Regions from separate parts of the Pseudomonas sp. JQ36 genome, predicted to be linked through region 1. Evidence: riboswitches for the same ligand, from Rfam matches in the RefSeq annotation. Region 1 holds a riboswitch; the other holds the start of a gene.
The links. A riboswitch is a leader RNA that binds a small molecule or an ion and turns the genes downstream of it on or off. The one in region 1 is predicted to bind cobalamin.
Positions count from the first base shown of each region.

Region 2: it holds a riboswitch for cobalamin, as region 1 does, so the genes downstream of both, cobO (cob(I)yrinic acid a,c-diamide adenosyltransferase) here and ACS4NR_RS09035 (CbtB domain-containing protein) in region 1, are expected to answer to the same signal.

Region 1 covers NZ_CM132642.1:2,028,971-2,037,655, reverse strand. Annotated here, with positions in the region: gene ACS4NR_RS09065 (fatty acid cis/trans isomerase) at 1-155, shown strand, start outside; gene ACS4NR_RS09060 (acyltransferase family protein) at 340-1,365, shown strand; gene nfuA (Fe-S biogenesis protein NfuA) at 1,423-2,007, shown strand; gene cobM (precorrin-4 C(11)-methyltransferase) at 2,155-2,901, opposite strand; gene ACS4NR_RS09045 (cobalamin biosynthesis protein) at 2,982-3,395, opposite strand; gene ACS4NR_RS09040 (CbtA family protein) at 3,392-4,090, opposite strand; gene ACS4NR_RS09035 (CbtB domain-containing protein) at 4,102-4,299, opposite strand; cobalamin riboswitch at 4,422-4,643, opposite strand; cobalamin riboswitch at 5,759-5,971, shown strand; gene cobW (cobalamin biosynthesis protein CobW) at 6,070-7,140, shown strand; gene cobN (cobaltochelatase subunit CobN) at 7,144-8,685, shown strand, end outside.
Region 2 covers NZ_CM132642.1:555,365-564,049, reverse strand. Annotated here, with positions in the region: gene cobT (nicotinate-nucleotide--dimethylbenzimidazole phosphoribosyltransferase) at 1-306, opposite strand, end outside; gene cobU (bifunctional adenosylcobinamide kinase/adenosylcobinamide-phosphate guanylyltransferase) at 303-824, opposite strand; gene ACS4NR_RS02735 (cobyric acid synthase) at 937-2,388, opposite strand; gene cobD (threonine-phosphate decarboxylase CobD) at 2,385-3,377, opposite strand; gene cbiB (adenosylcobinamide-phosphate synthase CbiB) at 3,370-4,278, opposite strand; gene bluB (5,6-dimethylbenzimidazole synthase) at 4,275-4,925, opposite strand; gene ACS4NR_RS02715 (cobyrinate a,c-diamide synthase) at 4,922-6,304, opposite strand; gene cobO (cob(I)yrinic acid a,c-diamide adenosyltransferase) at 6,301-6,912, opposite strand; cobalamin riboswitch at 6,994-7,224, opposite strand; gene ACS4NR_RS02705 (hypothetical protein) at 7,389-7,973, shown strand; gene ACS4NR_RS02700 (PQQ-dependent sugar dehydrogenase) at 8,040-8,685, shown strand, end outside.

The sequences.
Region 1 (8,685 bases):
ATGCCGATCGTTTCGAGAAAATCGTCGAACGCTGGGGGATCCGTCGCAGTCATCCGCAATTCTGGTTCTATTTCCACGACCTGAGCCAATACCTCCACGAAACCGATCCGGTGGAAGAGGGCGTGCTGGACATGAACCGCTACGAGAATCTTTGATCGTTTAATACAGGCCGACTGTCCTAATTCTTAGCAACACCGCACATTCCCTGTAGGAGTGAGCTTGCTCGCGATGGCGTCAGTCCATTCAGAATGGTTGTCGCCTGACATGCCGTCATCGCGAGCAGGCTCACTCCTACAAGGGGTCGGTGGTGGTTTTGAGAGTTGTGGACAGGAGCCGATCATGTTGATTTCAGTGCAGGCCCTGCGGGCGCTTGCCGCGTGGACGGTGGTCTGCCACCACTTCATGCAGATTTTCTTCGACTTCAAGGCCCGCGGCCCGGTCGGGCAGTTCTTCATCGACAAAGGCGCGGTCGGCGTCGATATTTTCTTTGTCATCAGCGGTCTGGTGATTTTCCTGTCCACCGAGGACAAGATTCTGCGGCCGGGGCAATTCCTGCTGTATCGGCTGTCGCGGATTGTCCCCGCGTACTGGCTGTACACGCTGTTGATGGCGTTGTTGGTGGTCTTCGCCCAGCCGCTGTTGCCGGATCAGACGGTGGACTGGGCGCATTTCCTCGCGTCGCTGTTATTCATCCCTGCACAAAACCCCGGCGGCTATGGGATCTATCCGACGCTCAATGTCGGCTGGACGCTCAATTACGAAATGCTCTTCTATGTGTTGTTTGCGTGTGCGCTGGTGTTCCGCTGGCAGGTGCGCTTGCTGGTGGTCGCCGCATTACTGTTTTCAGCATGTCAGGCGTTCGGCTGGCTCAACGAGTTTTACCGTTCCGATATCGTCTACGAGTTTTTGCTGGGGATCGGCATCGGCGTGCTTTATCGCCGGGGCTGGATTGGCGCCGGCCTGTGGCTGCCGCTGTTGGCGATGGGCGCCGCGTTGTTGGCGATCTATCACCTGGCGCCAGCGCCAAGGCTGTTGAACTGGGGTGTGCCGAGCGCGGTACTGGTGATGGCCTGCATGGCGCTGGAGCGTTACGTCGAGCGTAACCGGGTGATGAAATGGCTGGGTGACTGTTCCTATTCGGTGTATCTGATGCACGTGCTGATACTGTCGGTTGGCGGTTTTATCGCGCGGCACTACGGGATAAACCCGTATCTGATGTTCATCGTCTGCGCGCTGGCCATTGGCGTGGGGTCATGGTTGAGCTACGAATGGGTGGAAAAACGCAGCTATCAGTGGCTTAAAGCGCGGATCGATGGCGAACCGTTGCACGCATCTGTCGAGAATCTTTCCCGACAAAAATACTAGGACTTTGTCCGGCGCAATGATTGGCGTAAACTGCGCCCAAGCCTGCGAGGAGTTTCCATGACCGCTATTACCATTACCGACGCCGCCCACGATTACCTGGCCGATCTGCTCTCCAAGCAGAACACCCCGGGCATCGGCATCCGCGTCTTCATCACCCAGCCTGGCACCCAGTACGCCGAAACCTGCATTGCCTACTGCAAGCCGGGCGAAGAAAAACCAGAAGATACCGCGCTGGGGCTGAAAAGCTTCACTGCCTACATCGATTCGTTCAGCGAAGCGTTCCTTGACGATGCCGTCGTCGATTACGCCACCGACCGCATGGGCGGCCAGCTGACCATCAAGGCGCCAAACGCCAAAGTCCCGATGGTCAACGCCGACAGCCCGGTCAACGAGCGCATCAACTACTACCTGCAAACCGAAATCAACCCGGGGCTGGCCAGCCACGGCGGTCAGGTCAGCCTGATCGATGTGGTCGAGGACGGCATCGCCGTGCTGCAGTTCGGCGGCGGTTGCCAGGGCTGCGGCCAGGCCGACGTGACCCTGAAGGAAGGCATCGAGCGCACCTTGCTCGAGCGTATTCCAGAGCTCAAAGGTGTGCGTGACGTGACCGACCACACGCAGAAAGAAAATGCCTACTACTGAGTAAGGTGTTCACTGCGAACATAAAAAACGGCGCCCCGTGAGCGCCGTTTTTTTTGCGTGAAATTCAATGACGCCTTCGCGAGCAAGCCCGCTCCCACATTTGAGCGCATTCCAAATGTGGGAGCGGGCTTGCTCGCGAAAGGGCCTTCATGGGCGATAGAGGTGCGCATGCCCCGCGCGATACAGCGACGACTCGCTAAACACCTCACTGCCCAACACCCGTCCCACCAGAATCAACGCCGTACGCCGAAACCCTTTGGCCGCAACCTTCTCGGCAATATCCTCCAGCGTCCCCACTACCCAGTCCTGATCCGGCCACGTCGCCCGGTGAATCACCGCAATCGGGCAATCCGCGCCGTAATGCGGCAGCAGTTTGGCGATGATTTTCTGCAAATGATTGACCCCCAGATGAATCGCCATGGTCGCGCCATGCTGCGCCAGACTGCTCAGTTCCTCACCCGCCGGCATCGCGGTCTTGTCCGCGTAGCGGGTCAGAATCACGCTCTGCGACACGTCCGGCAATGTCAGTTCCGCGCCAAGCAACGCCGCACACGCTGCGGTGGCGGTGACGCCGGGGATGATTTCGAACGGAATCTGCAACTCACGCAAATAACGAATCTGCTCGCCAATCGCGCCATACAGGCTCGGATCACCCGAATGCACCCGCGCTACGTTCTGGCCCTTGGCATGGGCGGTTGTGATCAGTTGAATGATCTGCTCCAGATGCAATTCGGCGCTGTTGACCACGGTTTCGGCCTGATGCCCCTCCAGCACCGCGGCCGGCACCAGCGAGCCTGCGTAGATGATCACCGGGCAGCTGCGGATCAACCGCTGGCCTTTGACGGTGATCAGTTCCGGGTCGCCGGGGCCGGCGCCGATGAAGTAGACGGTCATGAAGAAATCCTGTGGAAAACGGGGCAGGGCAACGCTTCAGATGAAGATTGCTCATGATCAAACGGGGGATTATCGGGAATTTACGCAGCGCCGGCCAATGCCAAGGTTGCCTGAGCGTATTTTTGCCGGGAAATCAGCAGTTTTGCCGGTGCCTGAATCAACTGCTCGGCAAGGGCCAGCGCGGCACTCTCCGCAACGCCGTAGCAACCGGTGCGCTCGTAGGCGATCTGCGAATGGTGGCTTAGGCGTTGCTGATAATTGGCCAGTTCGTCGCTGCTGAAATACAACAGCGGCAACGCCAACTGGCTGGCCAGTTCCTGCAAACCGGGTTCATCGCGTTTGAGATCGATGCTGGCCAGGGCCTTGACCGCTTCCAGCTCGATGCGATGCGCCTGCAACGCCTGATCGAGTAACGCGCGCAGCGTGCTGACCGGGCAGCCGCGCTGGCAGCCCAGGCCGACCACGAAGGTCGGCGCTGCGCGGTCATCTGTCATGCGTGGTACTGACCATCGCTTTTGCGGCGGAACAACCAGGCGCTGATCAGGCCCAGGGCCAGCCAGAACGCCACGTTGGTCAACTGCGAAGCGATTTTGAACTGGGTTTCCAGCGCTTCCGGAGCGAGCATCGAATGCACTTCCGGTTGCGGAGCGCCGATCACGTGCGGCACGGCGAGGATCGCCACGCCCAGCAACTTCATCAGCCAGTGGCGGCTGAACACAATCAACGCCAGGCCAACTGCGGTGGAGGCAGCGGTGCCGATCCACCAGGTTTGCCGCGAAGCCAGATCGGCTGCGGCGGTGCCCGGCAGTTCAGGCGGCAGGCCCAGGGTCGGCGCAAGGACGAAGGTCGCGTAGCCGGCCAGGCCCCAGAGCAGGCCTTGCGAGGTTTTGGTCGGTGCACGCAGGGTGTACAGGCCGGCGAGCATCAGGGCGAAACCGACTGCCACTACCAGATTGCCGCCGGTGGTCGAGACCACACGTTGCCAGCCATCTTCCGGCTCCCAGGCTTCGGCGTCATGGGTGTGAGCGGCGGTGCCGGCGGCGTGTTCGTGAACGGCCACAGGTTCGGATTTCTCGAAGGTTTCGGCCTGCAGAATCAGCGGCGAGACCCAGAAGCTTTGCAGCAATGTCAGCAGCAGGGCGGCCAGCAGGCCGGTGAAGCCTGCGGTTTGCGCGATACGCTTGATCATGTCGGCAGGTCTCAGTGGCACGGGAACGCGGCGCTGTGGCGGGTATCGTGAGCGGCGTTATGCACCGCTTCGATGTGCGAGAAACCGGCGAAGTAAACGAGGCCGGCACCCAGGAACGACGCGAAAATCGCGGCGGTCAGGCGTTGGCTCAATGTGCTGGTGCTGGAGATTTTGTCGGTGTTGCTGCCGGTGCTGCTGATGATCGACATGGCGCTTCCCTCTGGAGTGTCAGCGGGTCAACAGAGCGCATGAAAACCCCTGCGAGTCGGGCACGCAGAGGTTCGAACAGCGCCCGCCCACCGCGGGTTTGTTATGTTCAGTGACGCAAAATGCGCACTGTGTGTTGCGGGCCGGTCTCCGGGCTCACGAGGGGTTGGCGTCTGGCCGACCTGCAAGCGTCACCTTCCCATGCCGTAATGGCACAGTGGATTTGACGCTTCGCTCGCTTACCGTTGCGGGGGCAGCACCGGACTGACATGGCTTTGAGTAAAGCACATGATTCACCGGTTTCCCGTTTCACCCTGTGAAGGGCACCCGTAACAAGTTGTGTAGGAGAGCATGGGTTGGGGATTTGAGTCAATCGGATGGGTATGGGGGGATATCCATTGCTGCGGTAACGGCCACTTAGGGTTCCGCCCTTACGGCGGGTCACTTTTGGCAAACGCCCCAAAAGTAACCAAAAGGTCTATGCCCTGACGTCCGGCCCTCGCCTAGGCTCGGGTTCCTTCGCTGCGGGATTCATCCGGGGGGCAGCGCCTACGGTTTGCTTCGCTGCACCTCCTCTCGCTGTGTTTGGCTGCGCCAAACGGTCGCTGCGCTCCCCCCCCCGGATAAATCCCTCCACTCAGCCTGCCGACGGGCCCTCAGATCAAAAGCGGTACTCGAGCTAACGCTCATTGTGTTGAGTGGGGCGGCTTCGCCGCATGGGGTGCACGCTATCTAAATTGTAGGAGCCATCCTGCTGGCGATGGCGGCCTGACAGCCGACCAATTTCAAACTGAACACACCCATTCCAACTGTGGGAGCGGGCTTGCTCGCGAAGGCGGCCTGCCAGTCGACCAAACTCCAACTGAACACACCCAATCCCATGTAGGAGCTGCCGAAGGCTGCGATCTTTTGACCTGCTTTGGCTCTGGCTTTTGATGTGGCTTTTGATCTTCTGCCCCTTCGGCAGGCCGAGCGAAGGTGTCCATCAGGGGGTTAGGCGCGCAGCGCCATGCGGCGAAGCCGCATACATCGAGAGGAGGTGCAGCGAAGCAAACCGTAGGCGATGCCCCCGGATGGACACCGTAGCGAGGGAACACTGAGCCTCAGCGAAGTGCCGTACGCCGGGGCAAAGCCTTTTGGGTTACCTTTTCGGCGTTTGGAAAAGGTGACTCGCTGTAAGAGCGAAACCGCCAGTGGCGACACCCGCAGAAACGGATATGCCCCCAATCCAAAAAAACCAAACCCCTTAACCCGAAGTCTGGCAAAAGTGACCCGCCTCAACGGCGAAACCGCCAGCGGCGACACCCGCAGAAACGGATATGCCCCCAATCCAAAAAAACCAAACCCCGTAACCCGAAGTCTGGCAAAAGTGACCCGCCGCAATGGCGAAACCGTAATCAGCAACCCCCGCAGCAACGGATATGCCCCCAATCCAACCATTGACCGGTCACCACCCGATGCGTAGCCTTGCGCTTTCGAGGTTCTTCGGCCCACGCCGAAGCTAAGAAGGGAACGCGGTCAAAGCCGCGGCTGCCCCCGCAACTGTGAACGGTGAAGTTCGTTGCCACGCCACTGCCAGCTCAATCCACTGAGCCCGCGGGAAGGCGCAACGAACGCCAGGCGCAAGGCCTGAACACCGTCAGCCAGGAGACCTGCCTCGTGACAGATTTCTCACTACAACCGGGCGGGGTGATCCGGTGGCGAATTCTTCCGCGCGCACGCTCGCAGCGGATCTCGTCCCGCATGCCCGCCACCTTGCCAAAGGGCATCCGATGAAAACACTGGCCAAACTCCCCGTCACCATCGTCACCGGTTTCCTCGGCTCGGGCAAAACCACCTTGCTGCGACACATGCTCGACAACGCTCAGGGCCGTCGTATCGCGGTGATCGTCAACGAGTTCGGCGAGCTGGGCATCGACGGTGAAATCCTCAAGCAATGCACCATCGGCTGCACCGAAGAAGAAGCCACCGGCCGCGTCTACGAACTGGCCAACGGCTGCCTGTGCTGCACGGTGCAGGAAGAGTTCTTCCCGGTGATGCGTGAACTGGTCGCCCGTCGCGGCGATCTCGATCACATCCTGATCGAGACCTCCGGTCTGGCTCTGCCAAAACCATTGGTGCAAGCCTTCCAGTGGCCGGAAATCCGCAGCGCCTGCACCGTGGATGCGGTGATCACCGTGGTCGACAGCCCGGCCGTGGCCGCTGGCACCTTCGCTGCGTTCCCGGATCAGGTCGATGCCCAGCGCAAACTCGACCCGAATCTGGATCACGAATCGCCGCTGCACGAACTGTTCGCCGATCAACTGGCCAGCGCCGATCTGGTGATCCTCAACAAGGCCGACCAGACCAGCGCCGAAGATCTGGCTCGCGTTCGCGCTGAAGTCGCCGAAGAACTGCCGCCGGCAGTAAAAATCATCGAAGCCAGCAACGGTCGCCTGCCGCTGGACGTGCTGATCGGTCTCGGTGCCGGATCCGAAGAACATATCGACAGCCGTCACAGCCATCACGATCACCACCACGACGGTGATGACGATCACGATGACCACGATCACGACGCCTTCGATTCGATCTCGATCGAACTGCCGCAAGCCGACGAAAGCCTGCTGCTCGACGCGCTTACGCAACTGGTTGTGCAGCACGGCATCCTGCGTGTAAAGGGCTTCGCGGCGATTCCGAACAAGCCGATGCGCCTGTTGATTCAGGGCGTGGGCACACGTTTCGACAAGCACTTCGACCGCCAGTGGGGCGCTGACGAAGCGCGCGTCACCCGTCTGGTGCTGATCGGTCAGGAACTCGACGCCGCGCAACTCGAAGCGCAACTGCGCGCCGCGCTCAGCGTTTAAGCCATGCACCTGCTCAGGACCCAGCCCGGCGGTTTCGTGTCGGATGACAACATTGCCGACCTTGGACAAACCCCCGCCGAGCTGGTGATCCTGTGCAGCGGCGATTCCAGCCTGGCGCTGCTCGCCGAAGCGGCGCAGCAACTGCCCGAGGATTACCCGAACCTGCGTCTGGCCAATCCGATGCAGGTGCAGAATCATGCTTCGGTCGATTTGTATGTCGATGAAGTGCTGCGTCACGCCAAGGTCATTCTGATTTCGTTGCACGGCGGCATTGCCTATTGGCGTTACGGTGTCGAGCGTCTGGTGGAGTTGTCCGAGCGCGGGGTGCAGGTGATTCTGGTGCCGGGCGATGATCGTCCCGATCCGGAGCTCAGTGACCTGAGCACCGTGCCCGCCGAGGATCGCGACCGCCTCTGGCAGTTCCTGCGTCAGGGCGGCATGGGCAATGCGCTGGATTTCTTTCATTGTCTGGCCAACCGCTGGCTGGCGCGCGACTACGCCTGGGGCGAACCGCAGGCGCTGCCGCGTACGGCGATTTACCACCCACAGAAAAACACCGCCGCACTGAGCGACTGGCAAGCCGAATGGCTGCCCGGTCAACCGGTCGCGGCGGTGTTGTTTTATCGCTCGCATTTGCAGGCGGCCAACACCGCGTTCATCGATGTGTTCTGCCAGCGCTTGCAGGCGGCAGGGCTCAATCCGTTGCCGATTGGCGTCGCCAGCCTGAAAGAACCCGGCTGCCTCAGTGTGGTCGAGGACTGGCTGGACGAGGTCGAGGCGGCGGTGATTCTCAACACCACCGGGTTCGCGCAATCCAGCCCGGAAGCGCCGCATCTGCGCCCGTTCCGGCGCAATATTCCGGTGATTCAGGCGATCTGCGCCCAGGACAACGAACCCGGTTGGCGCGACAGCGAGCAGGGCCTTGGCCCGCGAGATCTGGCGATGCACATCGCTTTGCCGGAACTTGACGGGCGCATCATCAGCCGGCCGATCAGCTTCAAGGACCTGGCTTGGCGCAGCGAGCGCAGCCAGTCCGACGTGGTCTGCTACCGGGCGCAACCCGAACGCATGGATTTCGTCGCTGAACTGGCGCGGCGCTGGAGCGATCTGGCGCGGCTGCCGAACACGGAAAAACGCATCGCGCTGATCCTCGCCAACTACCCGACTCGCGACGGCCGGATCGGCAATGGCGTCGGTCTCGATACGCCGGCGGCGGCATTGAATATCCTGCGCGCGTTGCAGGCGGAAGGCTTCCCGCTGACGGCGGAGTTGCCGGACAGCGGCACCGAACTGATCCAGCAATTGCTCGGCGGCGTCAGCAACGATCTCGACAGCATCGACCTGCGTCCGTGCCAGCAAAGCCTGGCGATGGACGCCTATCTGGCGATGTTCAATGCGCTGCCGCAGGCCAATCGCGCGGCAGTGCTGGAACGCTGGGGCGCGCCGCAAAATGATCCGATGTGCCGTGACGGGCGAATGATGATCGCCGGTCTGCGTTTTGGCCTGACCTTCGTCGGCATTCAACCGGCGCGCGGTTATCAGGTC
Region 2 (8,685 bases), 1.5 Mb from region 1:
GCGCGCCAGCACGCTGATTGCTGCGCCGCCGCTGACGAAGTTGAGCAGCATCTGCCCGGTGACTTCCTGCGGGAACGCGGAAACGCCTTCCGCGACCACCCCGTGGTCACCGGCGAAAATCGCGATCCAGACCTGCTTAAGGGTCGGCTTGATCTGCCCCTGCAACCCGGCCAGTTGCACCGCCACGCTTTCGAGGCGACCGAGGGAACCGGCCGGTTTGGTCAGTTGCTGTTGGCGCGCCGCCGCCTGTTCAACAATCTCGGCATTCACGGATTGGCACGGGTTCAACCACCACGCTTGAGTCATAACGCAGGTCCTTTCAGGGTCAGGGGCAGGCCGGCGACCGTCAGGACGACTCGCTGACAACGCTCGGCCAGAGCTTGATGCAGCCAACCGGCCTCATCGACGTAGCGGCGAGTCAATTCGCCCAGCGGCACGACACCCATTCCGGTCTCGTTGCTGACAAAAATGATTTCCCCCGGCAATAACGCCAGGCAGTCCAGCAGGGCTTCACGCTCGGCGGCGAGACGCGCGGCGTCATCGAGCATCAGCAGGTTGGTCAGCCACAGGGTCAGGCAGTCGACCAGCAGGCAACGCTCGGCACTGGCGTTCTCGCGCAGGATGCGGGCCAGTTCCAGCGGCTCTTCGATCAGCGCCCATTCGGCCGGACGCCGGGCGCGGTGATAAGCGACGCGTTCGCTCATTTCGCCGTCCAGCGGTTGGCTGGTGGCGATGTAAGTGACCGCCAGACGGCTGTCGCTGGCGAGTTTCTCCGCCAGGCGACTTTTGCCGGAGCGGGCGCCGCCGAGGATCAGTTGGAGCATGGTTCATTCCTTCATATTAGCGGTGTACCGACTTCAGTCATCGCGAGCAGGCTCACTCCTGCAGGAGATCGCATTCCCCTGTAGGAGTGAGCCTGCTCGCGATGAATCCACCTCAAATACCGCAGAGCTGACGCAACAAATCGGTATCCAGATGCTGCTCCACCAGATCCGCCAGCCGCTCGATATCGCGCTCGCGCAAGCCGTGGTAATCCACTTCCTGCACAGCGCTCAACCCGGCCCAGCGCAGCAACGCGGCACTGGCTTGCGGCGACTCAAACAAACCGTGCAGATAGGTGCCGAACACCTGCCCGTCCGGACTCTGCGCGCCATCGCAACGACCGTCATCCAGATGCACCGCCGCATTCTCCAGCGCCGACCCTACCGTCACGCCGGCATGGATTTCATAGCCACTGACCTCGGCGTTTTCCAGCGCCAGACGCCCGCGCACATTGCGCAATTGCTTCTCGGCTTCCAGCGTGGTTTCGAACGCCAGCAAACCCAGCCCTGCACTGGAACCCGGCGCGCCTTCCAGACCCAAAGGATCGTGCACCTGCTCACCGAGCATTTGCAGACCGCCACAGATCCCCAGCAACTTGCCGCCATAACGCAGGTGCCGATTGATCGCCGTGCTCCAACCATTAGCGCGCAGATACGCGAGGTCGCTGCGCACGCTTTTCGAGCCGGGCAGGATGATCAGGTCGGCGGCAGGAATCGCCTGCCCCGGGCCGATGAATTGCAGGTCGACCTGCGGATGCAGACGCAGCGGATCGAAGTCAGTGTGGTTGCTGATGCGCGGCAGCACCGGCACCACCACTTTCAGCACTTGCTCGGCCTTGTCGGTCTGACGCTGGTCGATGCCGTCCTCAGCCTCCAGATGCAGGTCCATCACGTATGGCAATACGCCGACCACCGGTTTGCCGGTGCGCTGTTCCAGCCAGTCGAGGCCCGGTTGCAGCAAGGCGATGTCACCGCGAAAACGGTTGATGATGAAGCCCTTGACCCGTGCCTGTTCGCTCGGCGACAGCAACTCCAGCGTGCCGACCAGATGCGCGAAAACGCCGCCGCGATTGATGTCGGCGATCAGCAGCACCGGGCAATCCACCGCTTCGGCGAAGCCCATGTTGGCGATGTCACCGGCACGCAGGTTGATCTCGGCCGGCGAGCCAGCGCCTTCGACCATGACCAGCGGATACGCCGCGCTGAGCCGCTGGTGCGAGGCGAGCACCGCTTGCATGGCGATGGCTTTGTAGTCGTGATACGCCACCGCGTTCATGCTGGTGACCGCGCGGCCATGAATGATCACCTGCGCGCCGGTGTCGCTGTTGGGCTTGAGCAGCACCGGGTTCATGTCGGTGTGCGGTTCGAGATGCGCCGCTTGCGCCTGCACGGCTTGCGCACGGCCGATCTCGCCGCCGTCGGCGGTCACCGCGCTGTTAAGCGCCATATTCTGCGGTTTGAACGGCACCACCGCCACGCCCTGACGGGTGGCCCAGCGGCACAGCGCCGTCACCAGCGTGCTTTTACCGGCGTCGGACGTGGTGCCTTGAACCATCAAGGTTGTCATTGGTTTTCCTTGGCGAAAGCTTGCAGCGCTTGTTCGAGACGCGCTTCTTCAGCGGCGTTGGCCGGCAGACCAAAACGCAGGCTGCTGTTGTGGGTGAAGATGCGCAGGAGGATGCCGCGTCGGGCCATGAATTCGTGCAGCGCCGCCGCGTGCTCGGTGATCAGCCACTGGAACAACGCGCAACCACCGTGGGGTTTGAAGCCGTAGCGCTCCAGCAGCAAAGCCAGACGTTCACTGGCTTCATCGCTGCGAATGCGTTGCCGGGTGTGCGCTTCGGTGTCTTGCAGGCAAGCCTGACCGAGCACCCGCGTCGGCCCGCTCACCGCCCAGGGCCCGACCTGTTCCGCGAGCAATCTGAGCAATTTGCGTTCGGCCAGCACAAAGCCGAGACGCACCCCGGCCAGACCAAAAAACTTGCCGAACGAACGCAACACGATCAGGCCAACTTGATGGGTATGCGACGCCAGACTCAGCTGCGGCGTGTTATCCATGAACGCTTCATCGACCACCAGCCAACCGCCGCGCTGGGCCAGTCGCGCGTGCCAGTCGAGCAGCCGCGCCGGGGTCAGGCTCAGGCCGGTGGGGTTGTTCGGATTGACCACCACCAGCACGTCGAGGCTGTCGAGGAAGAATTCGACTTCCTGCTCCAGCACTTCGCGCACGATGTAACCGCTGCGGCGCCAGGCTTCGGCGTGCTCGGCATAACACGGCGACAACACGCCGACCTTGCCGGCGCGGCGCAAACGCGGCAGCAACTGAATCGCCATCTGCGAACCGGCCACCGGCAGCACCTGCGCGGCGCCGTAGTAATCGCACGCAGCCTGCTCCAGCCCGTCATCGGTTTCCGGCAAGCGCGCCCAGGCGCGCAACGGAATCTCCGGGACCGCAAACGGCCACGGCGCGAGGCCGCTGGAGAGGTCGAGCCAGTCAGCCTCGGCAATCCCGTAATCGAGTGCAGCCTTGCGCAGCCGGCCACCGTGCTCAAGCATAGAATTCAGCCCCCACGCAGAGAATCAGCAGCCATAACCATACCCCGCGCTGGACCAATTGCCAGCCGCGATCAATCGAATCGGCATCCGCCGGCGGACCTTCACCCAGTTGCGGACGCTCATGCAGTTCGCCGTGATAGATCGCCGGGCCGCCCAGTTCGACATTCAACGCACCGGCACCGGCAGCCATCACCGGACCGGCATTCGGGCTGTCCCATTGCGGCCCTTGGCTGCGCCAGCATTTCCAGGCAAGCCGGGTGTTGCCCAGCAGCGCGTAGGTCAGCGCCACCAACCGGGCCGGAATGTAGTTGAGCACGTCGTCGATTTTTGCCGCGCACCAGCCGAAGCGCTCGAAGCGTTCGTTGCGATAGCCCCACATCGCGTCGAGGGTGTTGCTCAATCGGTAGAGGACGACGCCCGGCGCGCCGGCCACGACAAACCAGAACAGCGCGGCGAACACCGCGTCGCTGCCATTTTCCAGCACCGATTCGGTGGCGGCACGGGCGACCGCGGTGCTGTCCAGTTCGCTGGTCTGGCGGCTGACCAGATAGCCAACACGCTTGCGCGCTTCTTCCAGATCATCAGCGCGCAAGGCGGCGGCTACCGGCGCGACATGCTCACCGAGGCTGCGCATGCCGAGGGCGCAATACAGCGCAAGAATCTCGACGATCCAGCCCACGTAGGGCGCCCAGGAAAACGCGGTGGCGAGCAAGGTCAGCGGCAGCACCGCGATCACCCACGCGGTGACCCCGTGACTGCGCCAGCCACGCCCGCCCGCATTGAAACGGCGCTCGATGCGCCCGGCAAAATTGCCGAACGCTACCAGCGGATGCCAGCGTTTCGGTTCACCCAGCAGCGCATCCAGCGCGACCGCGGCGACACTCAACAACGCCACACTCATTGACTCACTCCCCAATAATTTTCGTACAGCAACTCATTGAGCGGCCGCGCCTGCGCCCACCCTTCGAGTACCAGCATCGGCGCCGGATAGAATTCCTTGACCGGCCCCAGGCACAACACCGCCAGCGGCTTGGCCCCGGCCGGCAACCGCAGCAGATCGGCCAGTGCCTGCGGTTCGAACAGCGACACCCAGCCCATGCCCAGTCCTTCGGCACGGGAGGCCAGCCACAGATTCTGAATCGCGCAGGACAGCGAGGCCATGTCCATTTCCGGCAGCGTACGACGGCCGAAAATGTGTTTTTCACGATCGTCCATCAGTGCCGCGACCAGCACTTCGGCGCAGTCATTGATGCCTTCGACCTTGAGCTTCATGAACTCGTCACTGCGCTCGCCGAGGGCTTCGGCGGTACGCACGCGCTCTTCTTCGACGAGGTTCTGGATCTGCCCGCGCAAGCCGCGATCGCTGATGCGGATGAAACGCCATGGCTGCATCAGGCCGACGCTGGGCGCCTGATGCGCGGCTTCGAGCAGGCGGCGCAGCAACTCCGGCTCGACCGTGCCGCCGGTGAAGTGGCGCATGTCGCGGCGTTCGGCGATGACTTTATAGACCGCTGTGCGCTCGGCTTCAGTGAATGCGTTGTCGGTCATGGCCTCTTCGCGAGCAAGCCCGCTCCCACAGGGGTTAGGTGATCCAATGTGGGAGCGGGCTTGCTCGCGAAAGCGGCCTCAAGATCTGGCACAAACAGTGCCGCGATAGCCGCAGGATTCGACGGAAAGTAGAAATGCACGTACGACGCCGTCATCCGCCCTTCCCGATATACCGCCTCGGCTCCGCGCCCGCCATTCGGGCTCAGGCCCCGGGCGATCGGCGTCAGCTCAGTGGTGGTCAGGGAATGGTGATAGGTGTGGCCGCGCAACGAACCTTCCGGCAGATCCACCGCTTGCAGTGCCAGTGCCGCCAGACGTTTTTGCATTACCGCCTCACCGCGCAGCAGGCCGACCAGTTCGGCGCGGGTGCCGTCGACATCGGTCAACGCGTCGAGCAGATAGAGCATGCCGCCGCACTCGGCGAGCAACGGTTTGCCGGCGGCGTGGTGCGCACGGATCGCATCGAGCATCGCGGTGTTTTGCGATAACGCGACATGGTGCAATTCCGGATAACCACCGGGCAGATACAGACTGTCGGCCTCGGGCAATTGCGTATCGCGGATCGGCGAGAAGAAACTCAACTCGGCGCCCATCGCCCGTAGCAGGTCGAGACTGGCGCCGTAGGTGAAGGCAAAGGCCTCATCGCGAGCGACGGCGATGCGCACGCCGTCGAGCAGCGGTTCGGCAGGGATCACTTCAGGTGCGGCAAATTCCACGGCCGGTGGCAGCGCTACCTCGCAACTGCTGGCCAAGGCTTCGGCGGCGGCGTCGAGACGCAGGTCGAGATCATTCAATTCGCTGGCCTGCACCAGACCGAGGTGCCGGCTCGGCAACTCGATCCCGGTCTCGCGTGACAGCGCGCCGTACCAGCGCAGACCTTCGGTGAGGCTGCCTTCGAGCAACTGTGCATGACGCAAGGTGCCGACACGGTTGGCCAGCACGCCGGCGAATGGCAGGTCCGGCTGATACTTCGCCAAACCCAGTGCCAGGGCGCCAAAGGTCTGGGCCATGGCGGTACCGTCGATCACGCCGAGCACCGGCACGCCGAAATGCCGCGCCAGATCAGCGCTCGATGGTGTGCCGTCGAACAGGCCCATCACGCCTTCGATCAGGATCAGATCGGCTTCGGCAGCAGCTTCCCACAACAGACGGCGACTTTCCTGCTCGCCGACCATCCACATGTCCAGTTGATACACCGGCGCACCGCTGGCGCGCTCGAGAATCATCGGGTCGAGGAAGTCCGGGCCGCACTTGAACACGCGCACCTTGCGCCCCTGGTTGCGATGCAAGCGAGCGAGCGCGGCAGTGACGGTGGTCTTGCCCTGACCGGAGGCCGGCGCGGCAATCAGTACCGCCGGGCAGTGACGTGGTTGATTCAAAGTTCGACGCCTTTCTGCGCTTTGATGCCGGCCTGGAAGGCGTGTTTGAGCATGCCCATTTCGGTGACGGTATCGCCCATCTCGATCATTTCCGGCTTGGCCGCGCGACCGGTGACGATCACGTGCTGCATCGGCGGACGCGCCTGCAAGTCGCTGAGCACCTGATCAAGATCGAGGTAGCCGTGCTTGAGGGCGATGTTCAGTTCGTCCAGCACCACCAGGCCGATCGACGGATCGCGCAGCAGCTCGCGGGACACTGCCCACGCGGCTTCGGCGGCGGCGATGTCACGCTGGCGATCCTGGGTTTCCCAAGTGAAACCCTCGCCCATCACGTGAAAACGCACTTGCTCGGGAAAGCGGCGGAAGAACAGTTCTTCGCCGGTGCTGTTGCGACCCTTAATGAACTGCACCACGCCGCACTGCATGCCGTGGCCCATGGCGCGGGCGAGCATGCCGAACGCCGAGCTGCTTTTGCCTTTGCCATTGCCGGTCAGCACCAGCACCAGGCCGCACTCGTCAGGCGAATTGGCGATGCGTTCGTCGATCACGGCTTTTTTGCGCTGCATACGCGCCAGATGGCGTTCGTCGCGCTCGGGGGAATCGGTCATGGGGGAGCTCTCCGTTGAGGCTGGATAACGGCGGGCAGGCACAAGAATAGACGGCAAAAAGCCTGGCATCGCCCACCGTGATGCCGCTGGATGGATCAGGCCGGTCTCCGGGCTCATGAGCGGCGAATCGCCTGGCTGCGCGCCTTCCCGCTTCTGTCGAGGCAGTGGCTCAAGGCGCAGCTTTTACTCATTTACCGTTGCGGGGGCAGCGCCGGGATCGTGATCGTTCTTCGCCTGAAGACAACCCTCACCGGCTTCCCTGTTTCACTCTGTCGACACAGGTCACAGAGCACCTGAAACAAGCCGCGAAGGTTAGAGGGTTGGGGGTGGAGCGTCAATTAAAGAGGGGGCCGTCGGGCGAATAACTGCCGTCGATCAATTAACTGACGCCAATCTTGTGCCACACTGAGACAAGTGATATCAAAGAGCCATGCTTTTGTTTGAAAAAGCACACTACAACAATAAGGATGATGACGATGCAAGGCATGATCATCAGCAACCCGCGCCTGGAATTCCTGCGCCCGATGCTTGAACGCTGGTTTGACTGTATCGACCGCTACAACGCCATTCGCGGCGACAACGACACCCCTTACTGGCATGACGAGAAAGCCAATCTCGGATTGCTCTCCGCGGCGGCATGGATGGCCGAACTGGTGACCCTTTGCGATACCGCCACGCGCAAACAGAACGAGGAAGGCGAACGCAATGCCCGCGCCGACCTGTTCATCGCCGGGGCTGAAGACCGCGCCTACCTCCGGGCGACCCAACGCTGGCCGCGAGTCAACAACCTCAATCTGACCCAGGCCCTGCTGGACATCACCAGCGATGCCAAACGCATCAGCTTCGCCAGCGATCTCAAACTCGGCTGCCTGTTCGTCGCCCCGCAAAAGGCCCAGCACAGCGCCAGCCCCGAAGAACTGCAGGACATGGTCGACGACCTGCAAAAGGAACACTGCTGCGCGGTGGCCTGGTATTTCCCCTACGCCTACCGCAAGTTGCGCAGCGAAGCGGGCAACTATCACCCAGGCGTCGCCGTGCTGTTCAAAGAGGCCCGCGGTTGAGCGGTTGAACCATCGGGTGCGCAAGCTCCTCTATGATTAGGCAAGCATTCATAGGGAAGATCAGTAATGCGCAAAACCCAACTCGCTCTCGTCATCGCCCTCGCCGGAGGGCTCGCCGCCTGCGGTGAATCCTCCAGCCTGCAAGTTTCTGACGGCACCGGCCCGTCACCGAAACTGCCTGAACCGAACAAAACCCTGATCCCGACGGTGAACATCGCCCCGGCGGTCGGCTGGCCTGCGGGCGGCAAACCGACTGCTGCGGCCGGCACGCAAGTCGCGGCATTCGCCGAAGGCCTCGATCACCCGCGCTGGCTCTACGTACTGCCCAACGGTGATGTGCTGGTGGCGGAAACCAATGCCCCGCCCAAACCGGACGACAGCAGCGGCATTCGTGGCTGGGTGATGAAGAAAGTCATGGGCAAGGCCGGCGCTGGTGTGCCGAGCCCGAATCGCATCACCCTGCTGCGCGATGCCGACCACGACGGCGTGGCCGAGACCCGCACGGTGTTTCTGCAGAATCTCAACTCCCCGTTTGGCATGACCCTGGTCGGCAACGATCTGTACGTCGCCGACACCGATCGCCTGCTGCGCTTCCACTACGAGCAAGGCGCGACCGAGATCAAGACGCAGCCGATCAAAGTCACCGACCTGCCGGGCGGCACCATGAACCATCACTGGACCAAGAACGTCACCGCCAGCAAGGACGGCAACA